Linked DNA regions of Panacibacter microcysteis. The protein of the gene in region 1 interacts with the protein of each later gene in a pairwise test. Links are inferred from orthologs where the notes say so. Each region holds a gene or a part of one and is shown on either strand. Other genes may lie near its edges. The genes, in order: ruvA and ruvC.

Region 1 (8,254 bases):
CTGTGCTGCATTTCTACGCTGCTTAAGTTGTATCAGTTCATTTAAAGCGATGTCCAGGTTGTTTTCAACTGGCCATATCTGGTCTGCCAGGCTCGCACCAAAATCGGTTGCTTTTAAAGGAATGCGTATTTCGTAGTAATTATTCAGGAAATCCTGGCCGAGCCTTATTACTGCAACAAAGTCGCCGGTATTAAGATTGCGCTGACCGATCACAGATTCGCTGTGAAGGAACATGGATAACTGGCCATATTGCCTAAGATCAAGATTCAGTGTTTTGAATACAGCCCTCGATTCACCTTTGGTTACATTGGTCAGTTTAAGGCTCATGGATTGTTCATTCTGCAGCAGGTTTACGCCATTGTTACCCAACAACTGTACCCGCTCAATACCCGGCGGAATTTTATAGGGTATAGGCTGGCGGCTGCTATTTTCTTCAACGTTAACGGCCAGCACATTGATCTTGGTAGAACTGTTGGCCGGCAGTGGCGTGTAAGAGCCGGTTGTGTCCAGTTCGTACGTAAAAGTTCTCCATTGGTTACGAACAAGATCAAGACTGGCAAAACGCATAACAATTGAATCTTCAAAATCTGTCATAAACATACGCACAAACCTGATCGATTTGAAATCCGGTATCTGGCCTACTTTGCCCGAATAGTTTTTGATCGGTATCCTGAAAAGAAACCAGTTCTCATTTACTGATGTACCGTCTGCAAGTTTTGCAGTAACCGTTCTTTTATCAGTAATGTAGGGTGTATTGTTTACATCCATACCAGGCTTCAGGTCTATCTCGTACTCGTAGTATTCTTCTGTTTCGTTCAAGGTATTATCCCGGTTCAGGTCTTCGTTATCAGGATAAAGTGTCACAGCCGGTGAAAACTGTGAAGTGCCCGTGGCAATAGGGGAGTTGCCCTGCGGGTTATTGTGATTCTTGTACCTGCCCAGAATACCTGTACCTGACGCATCATAGCTGGCATCCCGGTACCATTTATAGTTATCGTGCGATGGGTCCTGTTGTGCACTCTGGTATACCGCAGATCCTGTTCCAAAAGTGGAAGCGAGGTTGGCAAGATAAGGCGCCTGTTTCAGCCTTTCAGAGTCATCATCATTGCCATCGAAACCTACGTCCTGGTAAGGGCGGTCTGCCGGGTCATTGCTAAAAGCCTGTGTTATCTGTATGGGGTTTACAGGCACGCGACCCCAAACACTGTTGTTATCGTCTACGGCAGCAGGTTGAGTTGGTGTGTTCAAACCATTTTCGTAAAAACGCAGACCGTCTTTTAAAACATCTTCACTGATATTGCCAAGATTCAGGATCAGTTTGCCTCCTGTACTTACCGGGCTTTTGATAAACGGATCCTGCACCCAGAATTCAATAAATTCAATGTTGCTTGTTTCAAAATCTGTCTGGTCTATGTTGCGCATGATGCCGCCCCATTTTTGCTTTGGAAACCTGAATTTTCCTCTTTCATCCATGTCTGCTCCTGAAGACGTAAAGTTATAAGGGCCTGCCTCTGTAGGGTAATAAGCAAGATCAAAGGTTGCATTTAGTACGTCGGTAATATTCGTTGTGCGCTGCGGAAATAATTCATTGGTGTAAACTGCCCTTACCCTGGGGTCACTAAGACCTGCAAGATTGCCACGTAAAGGATTGTTTGGGCTGTTTTTGTCCTGCAATGTTGGTTCTATGTTGTACCAGGCAATTTTCGCCCTGTTCTTTCCATAATCGAGATTGTTCGTAAGCGTGGCCTCGGGGAAAGTTGTGCCCTGCGGTGTAGAGGCAAGTGTCCAGGCTACAAAAGGGAAACGCAGATCAATACTACTGGTGGTACCCTCAAAATCGTCCAGGTAAATCAAACCACTTTCTCCTTTACCAATCTGGCTCGGGTGACCAGGTTTTAATACCGCTGCTTCACCGTAAGCATTGATGGTACTTACCGTTTTTGAATCGTAGAAAGGCAATTTGTTTAATAACCGTGTAAGGCCGGGTAACTCCGAGTTGTAATTGAAGTCTACCCCATACATCCTGTTTTGAATAGGATCTTCGCCGTAATTTACTTTGGTAAAGAATGGCCTTTCGGTAAGGCGTTGCATCGTTGCACCGAGAGACAACTTTTTATTTACCAGGTAATCCAACCTCAAACCAAAAAAACTTCGTTGTTGTATACCAAATGTGGCATTGTTCTCATACTGCACATTAACCGGTACACCAGAGTTAAGAATTGCCTGGTTAATAACTTTGAGTGTACCCAGGTTGTAGTCAATGATGTAGTCTACATTTTCCTGCAATATTTGTCCGCCGGCAGTTACCGACACTGACCCGGGTGGTATATTAAAACCGCCAAGATAGATATCTGTTGTAGAGCTACCCTTAATGGTTCCCTGTACATAAAAGCGGTCAAGGTTTGCATATGTCTGGGCAATTGCTTTAATCGAATCGTATAATTGCGGAAACAGGTATTGATTTTTGATATCCTGTGGCTGACCGCTGAAAGCTGTTGAATCCAGGTAATTGCCAAAAGGTTCCAGTACAGGAAAAATTATCTTGCCCTGTTGTGATAAAACTGTAAAACTATCCACATAATCAAACTGGCCATCCGGTAACGGGTCGTTACGATTGTTTAACCTGTCAAGGTTTAATATGCTCAACAAAGGTTTACCGGAATAAGCTTCATCGGTAACAGGCAGGTATCTTTTTAAACCACCGCTTGGTTCCTGGTATAGCACGTTGATGTTAAAGCCATCTCTCTGTAAACCTGTTACATCCAATGAGTAAATGTTTTTCATCATCAGGTTCCAGAGTGGCAGTGTTGGCCGTTGCGATGTGGCTTTTAATAATTTGAGGAACAATACCTTTTGTACGCCCTGAGTAGAGTCAACGTTTACATCCTGTGAAAATTCACCTACCTGAAACACCTGCCCGTTATATGTGTACTGGTAAGCAATAGCCAATACTTCGTCTGGTTGTAACTGCTGGTTGAGGGAAAGAAAACCAACCTGTGGGTTAAAGTAGTATTCCGAAGGGTCAAGCTTCCTGGCAAATGTTTTTTCAAAATCATTTACCGGCGTTAAACCTAAACCAAGCAATGAAGTGTTAATGAAAGCCGGGTTACGGTTTGCATCATTACTGCTCAGCTTCTGGTAAAGGTCGTTTGAACCATTGGATGGCAACGGGTTTGAACTCAAAGAATTGATATTGGAATTGTATGGGTCATTTTCTGCAAGGTCCATAAAACCTACAATGTTCCTTGTATTGGTGGTGGCACCATTACGGTTGGTTACCCAAACCTCCAGTCTCAGAATTTGTGTCTGGCTGCTTACATAAGGCAGGTTCTTCATTGCCTTTTCGTAATTGTTCCTGAAATACTGCGCCATCAGGAAGTGCTTGTTCTCATCGTAATCATCCAGCTTTTTGTTGATCACCTGGTTAAGACCACCGCCCTGCAGTGTAAGCGACTGGCGTTGAGAACGCTGGTTGGCCAGTGCCGTAGTAATGAACAGTTTACCAAACTGCAATTGGGTCTTTACACCAAACAGGCTCTGCACACTGGCCATCAGGCTTCCTTTAGACTGAAATGAAATATTACCTGCTTCCACGGATTTGATGATTTCATCATCCTTGCCTTTATAATCGAGCTTAAGCTGGTTTTCGAAATCAAAGTTGGCAAGCGTATTATAACTAATGGGTAGTTTAAGCTTATCTCCAATGTTCGCATTAATGTTTACATTGGCATTCATGTTGAAATCAAACCCACCCGTTTTCCTGGCCGCTTCCGGCAGTGTTGGGTTTTTTATATTCTGGCCCTGGTAGCCCGCAATAAGATCAACATTACCTTCCGGTTTAATGTCCACCTTCAAACCCTGCGGGCCCACACCAAAAATTCTGTCGAATAACTGGTTATACACCCTTGGCCTGGGTCTTTGCACACGACGGTTGAGATCAAACAGTGTTTTGGAACGTTCAGAAAAATAATCGTTCTCCGAGATCTGGGATTGCAGTCTCATAAACTCATCAAACGAAAGCGTAGATTTCCTGTAAACGGTATTGCCTATCTTCTCTACAATGTAGTATTGTTTTGTGGTGGGGTCATACTCAATTTCCTGCTTTACAAATGAGGTGTCTTTTATGTCAAAAGGGTTGTTATAACGCCACGTAAATCTGTCACCACGCCGGTCTTTCAATGGAAAACGCAGCGAGTCTGTTTTTTGTGCAAACACAGGAATGCCAGTTGCAACAAGTAAAACAGCTACAGTAATACGCGAAAAAATCAGGAAATGACGAGTCAATTTTTCAGTAGCCTTGGTTAGGTAGAAGTTTCTCTTATAGGTCTAAAGATTTTTTAAAGCTTGTTTAATAATATCTTCCAAAGAAAGTGCTTCTTTAGCAGAATCTGAAACTTTTTTTACTGCCTGTTCAGCCACAGGTTTAGCTATTCCAAGACCTACCAAAGCATTGATTGCATCTTTACCGGGAGCATCAAAAGACTGAGTGGGAGAGGCGGTATTTTCAAAAGATATTTTACCCATTTTATCCTTCAGCTCAACGATAAGTCTTTCAGCGGTTTTTTTCCCGATTCCTTTAACGCTCTCCAGTTGTCTGGTATTGCCCTGCACAATTGCTTTAATCACTTCATCGGGCCGCAAACCGCTCAGCATCATTCTTGCAGTGGTGGCACCAACGCCGGAAACGCTGATGAGTTGAAGAAAAAGATCCTTCTCTTCCTGCGTATAAAAACCAAACAATGTTTGCCCGTTTTCGGTAATGTGCAGGTAGGTGAGTAACTGGCCTTCTTCTTTCGTGCTGATAGAAGAATAAGTATTCAGGCTTATCTGTAATTCGTAGCCCACGCCATTTACATCAACAATAACCTGCGCCGGGCTTTTCTTTGCAAAGCTCCCTCTTACAAAAGCGATCATAATGTTTCAAAAGTAGTGGGTTTAGTAATAGAAAGAGCGCAGGCTATGTTAGCTTAAGTGAAATTTTTGGATACCGGCGGCAGTACAGGTGGCAGCATCGTTGCGTCGCAATCCTTTCGTCTGCAAATCTTTGCGCAGCCAACGATGCGCTTTCGAAAACCAGGTTATGAGCCACAGATGCCATGAAATACTGCTGATAAACGGATTGCGACGCAACGAAGATGCCATGAAAATATTTTGCCGGTACCAACAATTTTCATTTTTTCTTAATCTGTGTTATGTAAGTACATATTAATTATCAGTTAATTTCATCGCCAGATTTAATCCGTATATATACCGGGAGAACCAGCCCGGCAATCAAAACCGTACCCCTTATGACCTTCAAGTATACCCTCAGGGCAACTTTGTTTGCCGTGCTTTTGACTATAGCCAATACAACCCTGTTTGCACAGGTTTCGGGCTATGCATTCACCCAGAGTACAAGTACATATGCACCTATTACCGGTACAAACTTAGGTACCGGCGGATGGGATGATAACAACTACCTCAATATTCCACTGGGCTTTACGTTCAATTTCAATGGCATCAACTACACTACCTGCAACGTTCAGTCTAACGGCTATGTAATGCTGGGTGGTACTGTGCCTGTTAGCACAGGTGGCAACCCGACACAATATGTGCCTGTGTCTGCAACGACAACTTATGAGGGAGCAATAGCTGCTTTTGGTTTCGACCTGTATAGCAGTGCAACCAATACGCGTATTAGTTACACCACATCCGGAACCGCACCAAATAGAATTTTCATCGTACAATGGAATAATGCAAGAAGATTCAATTATACAGGAGATGTATTAAACTTCCAGGTAAGGCTTTATGAAACCAGCAACGTTGCTGAAGTAAGATATGGCACGTGTACCGCGACCAGCGCTACAAACGAAGATGTGCAGGTAGGTCTCCGGGGCGCAACCAATGCTGATTTTAATAACCGCTCAACCACTACCAACTGGGCTGCCACCACAGCCGGGGCAGCCAATAATGCCACCTGCAGAACAAGGAACACGCTTATGCCTGCATCCGGCCTTACATTTACGTGGACGCCGCCTCCGCCAGTTACGATCAATACAACAGGCATGCACCCGGCGGCATCTAACTTAACCCAAAATACCACTGATAATCTGATAGGCGCCTACCAGGTAGTAACGGGGAGTACAGCGCTAACACCTTCGGCTTTCAGGTTTAACACCGCAGGCACATATACGGCAGCAACTGATATTACGAACTTCAAACTATACCAGAACACGACGAATAGCCTCAGTGGCGCTACATTGGTTGCCACATTGGCTGCACCTGCCACCGGCGGGCTGCTTAATTTCAATACAGGATTTTCTGCACTTGCTGCAAACAGCACCGCCTATTTTCTTGTAGCGACAGATGTACCGCTCTCTGCACAGGCAGGGAAAACAGTGTCGCTAACATCAACGGCATTAACAAATTTTCAGTTCACCGGTGCAGTATTAAGAACCGGTGATAATAGTCCGGCATTAGTTACCAACACACATACCATCATTGGTGCGCAGGCCGCTATTGCAGCAGTACACCCGGCGGCAGGAACGATTAACCAAAACAGCAACGTCAACCCAATAGCTGCGTACCAGGTTACAGCATCAAACGGAGACGTTACACCTACAGCATTTACCTTTACTACAGCCGGTACATATGCCAATGCTGCCGATGTCTCAGGCTACAGCCTTTACCAAAATTCAACCAACAGCCTTACAGGCGCAACACTGATTGGCAATATAGCCGGCGGCACGAGACCGCAGACACTTACATTTAATACCGGATTCAGCAGCATCACTGATGGAACGACCACTTATTTTATATTGACTGCCGATGTGCCTTTGACAGGCACCAATGGCAATACCGTAAATATAGCTGCCACCAACCTCAACAATTTTTCTTTTACAACTGCAGGTGGTGCAGGTGTTGGAAAGACGGGAACCAATCCTGTGCCGGCAGGCAATACCCAGACAATAGTTGGCCCTGTTGTTACCATTAACGCCGCACACCCCGCCGCGGGAACAGTTTTGCAAAACACTGCAAACAATATGCTTGCATCGTACCAGGTTACCGTGGCCAATGCGGATGTAAATCCAACTTCGTTTACGTTTACCACGGCAGGCACATATATTCCAACAACAGATATAACCACATTCAGGTTGTATATGAACAATGCAAATAACTTTGCAAGCCCTACGCTTATCGGTGTTGCAACGGCATCGGGCAACCCGCAAACGTTAACCTTTAATACCGGGTTTTTTACCCTGGCCGCCGGAAGTACCACTTATTTTATCATTACGGCAGATATAGCCCTGACGAGCATCAACGGCGACAATGTGAACATTGCAGCTAACAGCCTGGCAAATTTTTCATTCACCAGCGTACCAGGTGGTACGGTTGCTGTGACCGGTGCAACAAACCCGGTTGCAGCAGGTAATACAAAAACGATTTACGGTCCTTCCGTGGCGATTACTGCAAGTCAGCCTCCTGCTGCAAATATTTCATTGGGTTCAATAAACAATATTATTGCGAGTTACCAGCTAGATGTGATAAATGCTGTTTCTGTTACGCCAACCAGTGCAACATTTACTACAGCAGGCAGTTATGTGGCGGGAGACCTGGTAAATTTTAAATTATACCAGAATACGGCTGTAACGTTGACCGGCGCAACGCTGGTAGGTACTGCAACGGCGCCCGCTTCCGGAGGTACTATTACATTCAATTCGGGCTTTTTAAGTATACCGAGTGCAGGTACCAGCTACCTGATAATAACCACCGATGTTGGTACTGGCGCTTCCGCGTTGACGCACCAGGTAAGATTAACCTCCACATCACTCTCAAACCTTGGTTTTACAGGTTTTGGCGGTGGGGGTGTGCAAAAGACAGGGACTAACCCTGCCACACAGGGTAATCTCTTCACAATAATAGACCCACAGGTGGCAATAACAACCGTGCACCCGGTAGCAGGTTCTATACTTACGGGTAGCCAGAATAACCTGATTGCCTCATTGAGGCTGGCCGCGGCAAATGCCCCTATTTTACCAACGGGTGTTACCTTCACTACTGCTGGAACATTCCAGGGTAGCAACGACATCTCTATCTTCAACCTCTATCAGAATACTGGTAACAGCCTTACAGGAGCCACACTTGTTGGCACTGTGACCATCTCCGGTACATCGTCTGCAAATACACTAACGTACAGTGGCGGCTTTACGCCCATAGCTGCAGGAACCAATAATTTTCTGCTGCTCGTGGCTGATGTGGCAGGAACGGCTACAGC
Region 2 (8,399 bases), 460 kb from region 1 along the record:
GAAGGACGCATTACCGAGATTGTATCGCGTAAGCAAACAGAATTTGTAGGCACACTGCAACTGGCTACCAACTATGCATTTTTTGTGGCCGACAGTGACAAACCAATGCCCGATATATTTATTCCGCTAAGCAATGTAAGAGGTGCCCGGAACAAAGACAAAGTGGTGGTGCGCATGCTGCAGTGGGAAAGTGCCGATAAAAACCCGGTGGGTGAAGTGGTAAGCATTATGAAACCGGAAGATGCCAATGATATGGCTATGAAGGAAATACTTACCGAAGGCGGTTTTCCATTGTCTTTTAGTGATGATGTAACAGAAGAAAGTGAACGCTTGCCGGATGTCATCAGCGAAAGCGAAATTGGCCGGCGCAAAGATTTTCGGGATGTATTAACCTTTACCATAGACCCGGCAGATGCCAAAGATTTTGACGATGCATTGTCTATACGCATGCTAAAAACCGGTCTTTATGAAGTGGGTGTACACATAGCAGACGTAAGCCACTACGTGGAGACAGGAACAGCGCTGGATGAAGAAGCATACAAACGTGCAACATCTGTTTACCTGCCCGATCGTGTAAACCCAATGCTGCCGGAAAGAATATCGAATGAGTTGTGTTCATTACGCCCCAATGAAGACAAATTAACCTTCTCTGCCGTCTTTACCATGGATGCAAATGGCAAAGTAAAAAGCCAGTGGATCGGCAGAACGGCCATACATTCAGACCATCGTTTTACCTACGAAGATGTGCAGGAAATCATTGAAAAAGGAGAAGGTAAATACAGCGAAGAAATAGTATTGCTCAACCGCATGGCACGCAGCCTGCGCAAAGTACGGTTCGATAAAGGTGCCATCAATTTCTCCTCGCAGGAAGTGCGTTTCAAACTCGATGAAAAAGGCAAGCCGATAGGTATAGTCATCAAAGAAAGCAAAGAGGCGCACCAGCTTATTGAAGAGTTTATGCTGCTAGCCAACAGAACAGTGGCAGAATACATTGGCAAGATCAAAGTAAATAAAAAACCTGTGCCGTTTCCTTACCGCGTGCACGATACACCTGATGAGCAGAAACTGCTGCCATTTATTGAATTTGCTAAAAAATACGGGCATAAGTTCGACATCAGTTCTCCTGAACGCATAGCCGAAAGCTTTAATGCCATGCTGGCCGATGTAAATGGCAAACCCGAACAGCATGTACTGGAACAGCTTGGTATACGCACAATGGCCAAAGCATCCTATGCTACGGAAAACATTGGCCACTATGGCCTCGGCTTCGAAGATTACTGTCATTTTACATCTCCTATACGCCGTTACCCTGATGTGCTGGTGCATCGTGTGCTGCAATCCTGTTTGCAGCAGGAGCCCGCCATCGATAAAAAGATGGAAGAGAAATGCAAACACTGCAGCGAGCGTGAGCGTGCAGCCATGGAGTGCGAACGTGCAGCCAACAAGTACAAACAGGTTGAATACATGAAAGAGCACCTTGGCCAGACATTCGAAGGTGTGGTAAGTGGCGTATCTTCTTTTGGCTTTTGGGTAGAGACTGTTGCACACAAATGCGAAGGGCTGGTAAGCCTTGCAAGCCTCAGCGATTATGATGATTTCAGGCACATTGAATCTGATTATGCCTTGGTGGGTCGCAGAAGCGGGCGCTCTTTCAGAATGGGCGACAAAGTGTTTATACGCGTGGTTGCAGCCAACCTCGACAAACGCCAGCTCGACTATGAGTGGATCTTAAAACCTGAGGCAGATGAAACAACAGCAGAGAAAAGCCAGAAACCCAAAATCAAAAAGGAAAAAGGAAAAGGCGCAGTAAAGAAACCAAAGAAAGAAAAATAGCATTTGGTTACAGGCATTTGTTTTTATGGCATCGCCTGTTGTGTCACTCACTTGTGCGTTCCATTCATGTGGCAGCTGCAGCGATCAGGCAATATTCCCGCCAGACCACCCCGGCCTGGCGTATTTTTTCGTTTCGCAGACTTGCTGGTTTTAGTAGCATTATAATTATGCATAACGCTCATGGTTTTACGCCGTACAGTGTGTTTGGCAGCATAATTGTTTGCATTAATAAAACATAACCATGAAAGCACTATCAATCGCTGTTTTTACCACCATACTTTTAAGCGCATGTGGTAATGGCGCAAACGAAAACAAAGGAACAGAAACAGAACCAGCCACCACTTCTCCGGGTGCAACCGTTACAGATTCAGGCAAATCAATGGGTGATACCATGATGCAACCTAACGGCGTAAGTAATGGTACGGTAGTGGTAGACAGTACAAAAGATTAAGATTACACGGCGGTAATCAGTGAAATTCCTTCACTATCTATACTGATGCGTTTTTGCTTATACAAAGCCCCAAGCGTCATTTTAAAAGTTTTTTTGCTCATCGCAAAAAAACGATAAATATCTTCGGGTTCACTTTTATCGTGGTAAGGCAGAAAGCCATTATTTTCTTTCAGGAGGCGCAGAATTTTTTCTGCCTCTCCTTCTACTTTGCTATAGCCTGGCTTGTCCAGAACAATGTCTATTTTATTATCTGGTCTTATGGTTTTCACAAACCCTTTCAGTCGGTCACCTACATGCACATCCCTGTACACTTCGTTAGCATGCAACAGGCCTGTGTGTTTACCATTGATGATCATTACAAAGCCAAGATCACTTTTACGTTGCACGTAAAGGTCAACTTCCTCCGCTTCTGCAACAGTTAGCTCTTCATTACTTATCTGCCGTTCTACTTTTTCGGTTGCGGCCACCCTGCCGGTTTGCGCATCTATGTAAATTTTCACCAGGTACTCACCGCCTTTCTGCATACGTGCAAGCTGCTGGGATTTTGGTACAAAAATGTCCTTCATTAAACCCCAGTCGAGAAATGCCCCATGCTCTGTGGTGCTTACGCATTTCAGCTTTACAACATCGCCTACAATACCTTTGGGTTCCTGGGTGGTTGCTACCAGCCGGTTATCAGAATCATGGTAAATAAATACTTTGATTTCATCCCCGGTACGAAGGTCTGCAGGCGCAAATCTTTTTGGTAATAATATACCTTCCTTACCATCATCAAGATAAAACCCAAACTCAACCTTGCGGGAAACTTTCAGTGTATTATAAACTCCAACTTCTATCATGCGTATTAAGTAAGGGGTCAAAAGTAAAAAACAATAAACTGCAAAAGGAAATTTACTTGTGGGAATATTCTAATACAAGTTTTGCCGGGCAAAAAAGTGTACTTATACCGACAGCCTCAAAACACGAAAAAGTAGTGCAGGCAGATTATTTTTAATACTTGTCTTTGTATATGGATTTTTGTATTTTTGATATTCTGCAACGCTACGTACAAAATATGTGGCGTTGTATTTTTTTTATCTAACGCAAACCTCAATTTTATGAGTGACGTAATGTATGTATCCAAAGAGGCTTATGAGAATATGAAAGAGGAGCTTCACCGCATGAAAACCGTAGACAGGCCTGCGGCCTCCAGAGCCATAGCTGAAGCAAGAGAAAAAGGGGACCTTAAAGAAAATGCTGAATACGATGCCGCCAAAGAAGCGCAGGGAATACTCGAAGCCAAGATGAAGCTGCTCGAAAGCCAGCTTGCCATTGCACGCATTGTAGATGCCAGCAGTGTGGATACAAGCAAGGTTTCCATTCTTACAAAAGTTACCATTACCAATGTGGCCACCAAAAAGACGGTTACATACCAGATTGTTGGTGAAAAAGAAGCAGATCTTAAAGCCGGCAAAATTTCCGTTGGTTCTCCCATAGGCCAGGGCCTGCTGGGAAAAACAAAAGGCGAAATTGCTGAAGTAAAGGCACCTACCGGTCTTATAAAATTTAAAATAGAAGATATTACGGTGTAACAAATATTTACCTCTTTGTATAAAAGCCTTCAATGAAAATTGAGGGCTTTTTGTTTGTTCAAAATATTTTGCTGCAGGCTATTTCTTTATCAGCAATAATCACTAAATCTGCACACACAAAACAGCGTTATATGACCATCTTTTCAAAAATAATAGCCGGGGAAATTCCCTCTTACAAAATTGCCGGGAACGATAAATTCTATGCCTTCCTCGATATTTTTCCCACGGTTAAAGGCCATGTGCTGGTTATTCCAAAACTGGAGATCGACAAATTTTTTGATTTGCCGGATGATTATTTAAGTGAGCTGCTCATATTTGCCAAACCAATTGCCAAGGCTATTGAGAAAGCTTTCCCGTGCGACCGCTGCGGTATAGAAGTTATAGGCCTTGAAGTGCCGCATGCACACATGCACCTGCTGCCAATCAATTCTTCAGACGACCTGAACTTTACCCGGAAAAAACTACAGCTAAGCGCGGAAGAATTAGTGGAAGTGCAACAGCAGATACTTGCTGCTATGTAACATTGGCAGCGTTTTGCAGCGCTTCCAGTTGAAGAATGTATTTACGGCAAACAAGTAAGGGTATAATACCGAACACTCCAAAGCTGCAATCGATAAGTATATGATATAAGGGTATACTTCGGATGGTTCCACAAATAAAGGCAAGCGGTATAATGCAAACACAGCAAAACATACCCCAGCCCATGATAAACTTGTTGCGCACAGGATCTCTATACACACCATAAAATAAAGCTGCAATCATCAGGTGGGCAAATGCCAGCCAGTCGTAGCCATAAAACAAAAAAGGATATTTTTTATAAGTGTCTGCAACACCGTTATATACTTTATCCAGCCATGCACCCAATACATGATCAGTATTTATAAAGCCCTGTTGTTTTAAAAAAGTGAGTTCTGTATAAACCGGGAAGGCGGTAATGCCGCTTATTGCAAGCGCAATGATAAAGAATACAACAAGTATTCTTATTTTCTTTAAGAGTGGGTATGTCATCGGTTTATTTTTTAAGAATCCTGTCCTGGTTTTTTACAACAAATTCTTCCCATCCTTTAAATCCTTTACTCATTTTACCAATGGGCGAAGATGTTTGATAATGGTGGCACAAGGCTACAGCCAGTGCGTCTGTGGCATCGAAGTATTGCGGCTTTTCTTCAAGCCCAAGTGTTTGCTGCAGCATCTTCCACACCTGTTCTTTAGCAGCATTTCCATTGCCTGTTATTGATTGCTTCACCTTTTTGGGCGAGTATTCTGTAACACCAATTTTACCCTGCATAGCTGCTGCAATAGCCACTCCCTGTGCCCTGCCTAGTTTAAGCATACTTTGTACATTTTTACCAAAGAATGGTGCTTCAATGGCAAACGTATGCGGCTTGTATTGGCTGATGAGCAGGTTTACTTTGGTATGGATCATCTCCAGCCGCTCATAAATATCTGCCACGGCGGCCAGTTTAAGCACATCCATGGTAAGCACCCGTATATGGCTGCCGTTTACATCTATGATAGCATAGCCCATTACCAGTGATCCGGGGTCTATACCAAGAATAATATTGTTTTTTGTGGCCGTCATACAGGCGTGAAGATAAGACGATAACCAGAAAACAGTGCAATGATCGCTGCAGCCGCACAAAGAACAGAATGATGCAGTGAGTGACACAACCAAAGCTGAACAGCGATCTGCAGCCGGTTTCAAAGCGTCACTTATACACAATTAAAAAATAGTTTTATTTTCGGGAAGTTTTAGATTTGCCAACAACTGACTGTCTTTTCGAAATTTGCCAACATGAAACAAGAAGCTACTGCTCAATCTGAATTCCGGCTAAAAAATGAGGGGCTTATAAACGACGCAAAAAAACTGGTGGAATCTTACCCGCGTGTTCCAATTACCGTTGACTGTGTAATTTTTGGCTTTGATGAAAATGAACTGAAAGTATTGCTGATACGTAGCGATCTTGAAATTTTTAAAGACAAATGGTCGCTGCTGGGCGATTTTGCTGCCGACAATGAACTGCTGGATGACGCCGCCTACCGCGTACTTAAAGAAAGAACAGGTATGGATGATGTGTACCTGGCCCAGGTAAAAACCTTTAGCCGGCCAAACCGGCACCCCGGTGGCCGCGTGCTTACCGTTGCGTACTGCTCACTGCTCAATATTGAGCACCACCAGCTTAGCAAAATGGATAATGAACTGCACTGGCACGCCGTAAAAACCATACAGGAGATGGACATGGCATTTGACCATAAAGAAATTATGAACGAATGCTACTGCTGGCTGCAAAAAAGAATACAGGAACACCCGCTTGGCTTTAATCTTTTACCCGAAAAATTTTCTCTCAGAGAACTTCAAAACCTCTACGAAGCCATTCTCGACATAAAAATGGACCGCCGCAATTTCCGGAAGAAATTCTTTGCCATGGACTTCCTCATAGACACCGGCGAGTTTGAAGACGATGTACCACACCGCCCCGGAAAGCTTTACCAGTTTGACTTTCAGAAGTACAAACACACCAAGAAAAAATGGAGCGGCATCGATTTCGGTTAATTTTTTTATGAGCCCGGCAGTATTGCTACTATGTGGCTTTTGTTGCGTCGCACTCTTCAGCGTTCTGCTCTTTGTTAAACAAGTGCTGCCCCGCATCTGATATACCTGCCTCTAAAAAGGCTAACCAGTAATGTTCTATAACCTGCCCCGGCAAACAGTATTTTTCGCCTTATTTTCTACGGCCATTGTTTAAGCAGGAATTTTTAAAAAATTTTTTCTGTTGTGTAAAAAATACACATATTTGCGTACTAATGTGTATAAATTACACCTTACCTGAAACGATTGCCAGATAAACCATGAGACTGACTGCACTGCTTAAGAACGACTAAACCAGCAATAAATACATGGGCCTGCCTGATCATCTTTCAGTATAACTGCGGCTTTTAAGAACTCACATAAAACCAAAGTAAAAAACCATTACTATGAACTTTAAGCGATTGTTTACGACGCTTGTGTTAGCGCTGGTATTGTATGCCATGCCCGCACTGGCACAAGAGAAAACTGTAACCGGCAAGGTTACCGATCTCAAAGACGGAAGCCCCGTGGCCGGCGCTTCTGTTTTGGTTAAAGGAACCAATACCGGAACACAAACAAAAGAAGACGGAAGTTTCTCGCTAAATGTACCGGCAAGTGCCACGACCATCGTTATCAGCCATATTGGCTTTGCACCACAGGAACTGCTTATTGGCAGTGCACCCATGAAGATTTCTCTGGTAGCAGCAAACAGTTCTCTCAACGACATTGTGGTGGTGGCCTACGGCACACGCAAAAAAGGAGACCTTACAGGTGCCGTAACTGCAGTTACCACCAAAGACTTTCAGAAAGGTGTAAACAACTCGTCTGAGCAATTGCTGCAAGGCAAGGTTGCCGGCCTGCAAATAACATCCGGCGGCGGTTCTGCAGGTGGTGGCAGTAAAATACGCATACGTGCAGGCGCATCATTAAATGCCAGCAACGACCCACTCATTGTTGTAGATGGTGTACCGGTAGAAGGCAATGGTATAGCCGGTAGCGCAAACGTACTTAGCACCATCAACCCAAACGATATTGAATCGATGAGCGTACTGAAAGATGCATCTGCAACAGCATTGTACGGATCCAGGGCATCCAACGGAGTAATTATCATTACCACAAAAAAAGGCGCAAAGGGCAAAATAAAACTCAATTTTAATTCCACTGCATCTGCCGGCATAGTGCCCAAAAAGATTGACGTACTATCCGCAAACGAAGTAAGAAGTATCATCAATGAAGATGCTGCCGCATCCGGGAACAATACATACAAAGACCTGCTTGGCAGTGCAAACACAGACTGGCAGGATGAAATTTACCAGGCGGCGCTGGGCTTCGATAATAACATCAGCGCCAGTGGCAGTATTGGTAAAATACCGTTCCGTGTTTCTCTCGGCTACCTTAACCAGGATGGTATTCTTAAAACAAATAATTTTAAAAGATTATCTTCTTCACTAAACCTTAACCCCCGTTTTTTTGATGATCACCTGGCAATAAACCTTGCCGTAAAAGCATCTAAAACCAATAACCGTTTTGCCAATGAAGGCGCTATTGGCTCGGCTGTATCATTTGACCCTACGCAGCCTGTTTATGCAGATAATAAGTATGGCGGATTTTTCGAATGGCTGCAGCCAAATGATACACCGGTAAACCTTGCTACAAGAAACCCGCTTGCATTGCTCGAACTGCGTGACAACACATCCGGTGTGAACAGGATTATCGGGAATGTGCAACTTGATTACAAATTACATTTCTTACCTGACCTGCATGTACTGGTAAACCTCGGTATAGACAATATCAGCGGTGATGGTAATGATAACACAGACCCTATAGCCGCCACAAATTTTCTAACCAACGGGCGCTATGTCTATTATAAAGAGAATAAAAAAAATACGCTGGCTGATGTATCACTCTTTTACAACAAAGAACTAACCAGCCTTAACTCAAAAGTTGATCTGCTTGTGGGGCACAGTTACCAGGA

The links.
Region 2: the proteins of ruvA (region 1) and ruvC interact in binary tests that used the Escherichia coli proteins (3 or more experiments, as listed by UniProt). The link is inferred for Panacibacter microcysteis from one-to-one orthologs.

What each region holds. Positions count from the first base shown.
Region 1 is NZ_JADWYR010000001.1:2,815,442-2,823,695, forward strand. Bases 3,121-5,844 are described here. They hold ruvA (Holliday junction branch migration protein RuvA), read right to left. Parts: upstream 4,915-5,844; coding sequence 4,327-4,914; downstream 3,121-4,326. Other genes in these bases: sov (T9SS outer membrane translocon Sov/SprA), read right to left, coding at 3,121-4,215; I5907_RS11580 (hypothetical protein), read right to left, coding at 4,963-5,142; I5907_RS11585 (autotransporter-associated beta strand repeat-containing protein), read left to right, coding at 5,289-5,844. In the rest of the region: more of sov, read right to left, coding at 1-3,120; more of I5907_RS11585, read left to right, coding at 5,845-8,254. UniProt on the Escherichia coli protein: The RuvA-RuvB-RuvC complex processes Holliday junction (HJ) DNA during genetic recombination and DNA repair.
Region 2 is NZ_JADWYR010000001.1:2,357,667-2,366,065, reverse strand. The notes cover bases 3,653-6,521. They hold ruvC (crossover junction endodeoxyribonuclease RuvC), read right to left. Parts: upstream 5,438-6,521; coding sequence 4,868-5,437; downstream 3,653-4,867. Other genes in these bases: I5907_RS09545 (NUDIX hydrolase), read left to right, coding at 5,651-6,409; I5907_RS09555 (hypothetical protein), read right to left, coding at 4,369-4,863; I5907_RS09560 (HIT family protein), read left to right, coding at 3,987-4,376; greA (transcription elongation factor GreA), read left to right, coding at 3,653-3,855. Outside these bases: rnr (ribonuclease R), read left to right, coding at 1-1,833; I5907_RS09575 (hypothetical protein), read left to right, coding at 2,075-2,284; I5907_RS09570 (CvfB family protein), read right to left, coding at 2,287-3,123; more of greA, read left to right, coding at 3,382-3,652; I5907_RS09540 (SusC/RagA family TonB-linked outer membrane protein), read left to right, coding at 6,832-8,399.